2 regions of the Stenotrophomonas sp. 14P6.2.3 genome follow, and region 1 is predicted to be linked to the other one. Evidence: predicted binding sites of a transcription regulator. Region 1 holds the regulator's gene; the other holds the start of a gene.

Evidence for each region. The regulator FliA, encoded in region 1, starts transcription of late flagellar genes. The targets are predictions, from matches to a motif close to TAAAGTTTNNCNNNCNNNGGCCGATAA.
Region 2: AC27VL_RS07785 (methyl-accepting chemotaxis protein) is a predicted target of FliA. The motif match lies at 1,259-1,285, and genes of this name have one in related genera.

The regions. Positions count from the first base shown of each region.
Region 1 is NZ_JBYOLA010000001.1:371,924-374,313, reverse strand. It holds gene AC27VL_RS01635 (protein phosphatase CheZ) at 1-441, opposite strand, end outside; gene cheY (chemotaxis response regulator CheY) at 441-833, opposite strand; gene AC27VL_RS01625 (RNA polymerase sigma factor FliA) at 853-1,596, opposite strand; gene AC27VL_RS01620 (MinD/ParA family ATP-binding protein) at 1,593-2,390, opposite strand, start outside.
Region 2 is NZ_JBYOLA010000007.1:33,289-35,678, reverse strand. It holds gene AC27VL_RS07785 (methyl-accepting chemotaxis protein) at 1-1,230, opposite strand, end outside; gene AC27VL_RS07780 (arylamine N-acetyltransferase family protein) at 1,433-2,266, shown strand; gene AC27VL_RS07775 (VOC family protein) at 2,300-2,390, opposite strand, start outside.

The DNA of each region.
Region 1 (2,390 bases):
CACGCGACGGATGATCTGCCCGGTAAGGTCCTGGTAGCTCTGGGTCAGGGCGATCTCGGTGAGGTTGTGGCGGATGCGGTCGAGCTGCACGTCCTGGCCCGGCTGCAGGCCATCGGCGCGCAGCTGTTCGGTCAGGCTGCGGCACTCTTCGGCCAGGTCCAGGGTGCGATGGGTGGCCTGTTCGGTCATCGCCACCACGTGATCCAGGCGTGCGCAGGCGTCGTCAAGCTCGCCGGCTTCATCGGGCACGGTCGGCAGTTCGCCCAGCGCCTGGCCCAGTTCGCGGGCCAGCCGCGAAAGGCCGCTCATCATCGGCTGGGTGCGGAGTGCGACCAAGCCGTCGATGCGCTGGCGCCACGCCGCTTCGTCGCCGGATTCCAGCGCGTCCAGGGCTTCCTGCAGGCGCAGGGCGAGGGCACTCTTGTCGACCGTGGTATCCATCAAGCGCTGGCCGCCAGGCGTTCGAAGATCTTGCCGAGCTTCTCTTCCAGCGTCTGTGCGGTGAACGGCTTGATGATGTAGCCGTTCACGCCGCTCTGCGCTGCCTCGATGATCTGCTCGCGCTTGGCTTCGGCGGTCACCATCAGCACCGGCAGGGTCTTCAGCTTGGCATCGGCACGGATCGCCTTGAGCAGTTCGATGCCGGTCATCACCGGCATGTTCCAGTCGGTGACCACGAAGTCGAACGGCTGGCTCTGCAGCAACGACAGCGCGGCATGCCCGTCCTCGGCTTCGGCGGTGTTGGTGAAGCCCAGATCGCCCAGCAGGTTCTTGACGATACGACGCATGGTCGAAAAATCGTCGACGATCAGGATGCGCATGTTCTTGTTCAAAGCAGAGTTCCTTTGTTGATCAGCTCTCGAGGCCGGCGTCGGCCGCCTCGAAAATCTTCAGTCGGCCACGCAGGCGCAGGACCGCCTGGCCGTGGATCTGGCAGACCCGCGACTCGCTCACGCCGAGCACTGCGCCGATCTCCTTCAAATTCAGTTCCTGCTCGTAGTAGAGCGACAGCACCAGCTGTTCGCGCTCGGGCAGGTGGCCGATGGCATTGCCCAGCTCGCGGCCGAACTCGCCGCGTTCCAGTACCTGCTGCGGGGTCGGGCCGCCCTGGGCGACGGTGTCCAGCTCGCCCTGGTCTTCAATGCGTGATTCCAGGCTCAGCACCTGCCCGCGCGAGGCGTCCTCCATCAGGCGCAGGTACTCGGGCAGCGGCATCTCCATCGCAGCGGCCACTTCGGTGGCGCTGGCGGCGCGGCCGGTGCTCTGCTCCAGGCGGCGGATGGTGGCAGCAGCATCGCGGGCACGGCGGTGCACCGAACGCGGCACCCAGTCGCCACGACGGATCTCATCGATCATCGAGCCGCGGATGCGGATCGAGGCGTAGGTCTCGAACGAGGCGCCCTGGTCGGCGTCGTAGCTGCGCGACGCTTCGATCAGGCCCATCATGCCGGCCTGGATCAGGTCGTCCACTTCAACGCTGGCCGGCAGGCGCGCGGCCAGATGGTGGGCGATGCGCCGCACCAGGTCCGAGTGCTGGGCGATGACCTCATTGGCCGCCGTGCGCTGGACCTCTCTGTACTGGGCGGCGCCTTTCATGCGGCCACCCCACGCTGCTTGATGATGCGCTCGAGGAAGAACTCGACGCCACCGCGCGGCTCGGTCGGTGCCTGCCAGCGGGCGGTGCGGCGGGCGATCTCGGTGATCGCCAGCGCCGACGGGCTGGACGGATAGGCCTTCACCACCGGCTGCTGGCGCTGCACCGACAGGCGCAGCCAATCGTCCTGCGGCACGCAGCCGAGGTAGTTCAGCGAGACATCGGCGAGGAATTTCTCGCAGACGCGGGTCAGCTTCTCGTACAGCACGCGGCCTTCGTTGGGGTCGCGCACCATGTTGGCCACCACCTGGATGCGGTCCACGCCACGTTCGCGCGACAGCACCTTGATCAGTGCGTACGCGTCGGTGATCGAGGCCGGTTCATCGCAGACCACCACCACGGTGTCCTGCGCGGCCTGGCAGAAGGTCAGCACGCCATCGGTGATGCCGGCGGCGGTGTCCACCACCATGATGTCCAGCTCGCGCTCCAGTTCGGAGAACACGTTGACCAGGCCCACATGCTCGGCCGGGGCCAGCTCGGCCATGTGCCGGCGGCCGGACGCGGCCGGGACCACCAGCACGCCGTTCGGGCCTTCGATGATCACGTCATCCAGGCTGCAACGGCCAGCGACCAGGTCGGCCAGGGTATTGGTGGGGCTCAGGCCGAGGATCACGTCGATGTTGGCCAGGCCGAGGTCGGCGTCCAGCAGCAGGGTGCGTTTACCCATGCCGGCAAGCGCTACGGCCAGGTTGGCCGACACGTTGGTCTTGCCGACGCCGCCCTTGCCGCCGGTCAC
Region 2 (2,390 bases), on a different contig from region 1:
TTCCGCATCAACCACCATCAAGCCGGTCTGGGCACTGTCCAGCGCCTGCCGCACGCGCGTGTTGCCGCGTGCCACCGCGCGTTCGGTCTCGGTGCGCGCACGCAGGCGCTGCTGCATGTCGACCAGGCGCTGCGCGAGCTGGCCGATCTCATCGTTGGCGTTGTGCACGCGCAGCGTGGTGTCGAGCCGGTCATCCGCGATATCGCCTGCAAAGCGCAGGGTGTCCTGGATCGGTCGACGCACCGCGCGTACCACCAGTACCAGGCTGGTGATCAGCACGCCGGCCACCAGCATCAGGGTGGCCACGAACAGCACGCTGGCCATCCTTGCACCCGATCGCTGACGCAGTTGTGCCTGTTCCAGTGCTGCAACCTGAGCCTGCTGGAAGGCGGTCAATGCCGGGCCCACGGCCGCCGCGGTCTCCAGCAGTGACTGCGTCTCCACATCCAGGCCGACGCGCGCGGCGGTATAGCCCAGCAACGCGGCCTGGTACGCTTCCATGCCGTTGCGCACGCGCTCCTGCACGTCGGCTGGCAGGCCGGCCAACGCCAGATCGAAGGGCAGCTTTTCTTCGCTGGCACGATCGGCGTGGGTGGAATCGCCATCGAGCAGCAGCAACGCTTCCTGGCGCCGCATCCGCTGCACATGCAGGGACAGCGCAGGGCGCTCCAGCGCATCCACCTGCGCCTGCAGCGCGTCGGCGGCCTGCTGCAGCTGCGCGGCCAGACCAGCGTCGCCGCGTCCCATCTCATCTACCCGCTCGAACAACGCGGCGATGCCCTGTGAGAATGCATCGACGGCCTCGGTCATCGCCTGCAGCACCTTGCGCCGGCCCGCGTCCATCGGCATGCCCCGCAACGCCTGCAGGTCCTGCTTCAACATCTGCTGCGTGGCCAGCAACTGGCTGCGGTCCACATCATCGAAACTGCGCGCATACTGGGTCTGCAGGCGCCGGGCCTCGGCCACCCGGGCGGCCAGCGAAGCAACGCGGTCACTGCCGTGCTGGTAGCTGGCCTGATCGCGGGCCGCCTGCGTGCTCGCATGACTGGTCCAGGCGTGGACGGCGGCGATGGCCACCAGTCCCAGGCTGCAGACCAGCAGGGTCGCCTTGAGCTTGTCGGCGACGCTGAGCCGATGTGGCTGCAGCCAGCGCAGCAGGCCTGGGAAACGGGAACGCAACCCGACAACGCGGCTACGCAGGGACCGAAGGTGGGGAACGACGGCCGACATGACAGACTCCAGGCGGAAGGACGCACCTGTATCGACCGATCTCAGTGGAACTTTAGCGTCCGACTGAGTCCTGCCGCGGGCAGTACCCAGTCGTCGCTGTTGTACCGGCCGCAGGCGACGAGGGGATGACACCGGTGAGGCACACTTGACCTCAACCCCGGTTGCGGTAGCACAGTGGAGCCCCCCGCCCGTGGTGCCTGCCATGTCCATCGACGTCCCCCGCTACCTGCAGCGCCTGCAGCTGGATGCCCCGCCACCGCTCACGCTGGCCGGGCTGACCCTGCTGCAGCAGCGCCACAACGCCCTGCTGCCATTCGAGACCCTTACCAGCCTGCTGCGCGATGCGGTCGCCATCGACCTGGACAGCGTCCAGCACAAGCTGCTGCACGCGCAGCGCGGCGGCTACTGCTTCGAACTCAATGGCGCGTTCCTGGCCCTGCTGCAGGCCCTGGGCTTCGATGCGCAGCCGCTGAGCGCACGGGTACTGCTGTCGGCTGCAGAGGGCGAACTGACCGCGCGTACGCATCTGCTCCTGCGGGTGCGTCTGCAGGAAGCAGACTGGTTGGTCGATACCGGCTTCGGCAGCCTGACCCCGACCGTGCCACTGCGCCTGCATGAGACCGCAGTGCAGGACACACCGCATGAGCGCTACCGCGTGCGGCGGTTGGACGATGGCGACTTCATGCTTGCCGCCGAAGCAGGGGATGACTGGCGGGCGCTGTACCGCTTCGACCTGCAGCCACCGGCGCCGATCGATAACGAAGTGGGTAACTGGTACGTGTGTACGCATCCGCAGTCGAGCTTCCCTGGCCAACTGCGTGCATCACTGACCGGGCCGGATTGGCGACGCACCATCGGCAGCGGCAACTACACCGAATATCGCCCGGGCCAGGTACCGGCCAAGCGCCCGCTGCGCGATGTGCAGGACGTGCGCGAGGTGCTGCAGCAGGGTTTCGGCATGCGCCTTCCGGACGATCCGCGATTGGATCCAGCCATTGCCGACTGGCTGCAGCGATCGCGCGCCGCGTCCGTGTAGAGCCACGCGATGTTCGGCTGCTGACCTCCCCGGCTATGGGGTGAAGGGCGCCTGCAGGGCGATCCGGTTGCCCTCGCTGTCGCGGATCTCGGCCACCCGCCAGTCACCGGCCACGTCCGGGCCA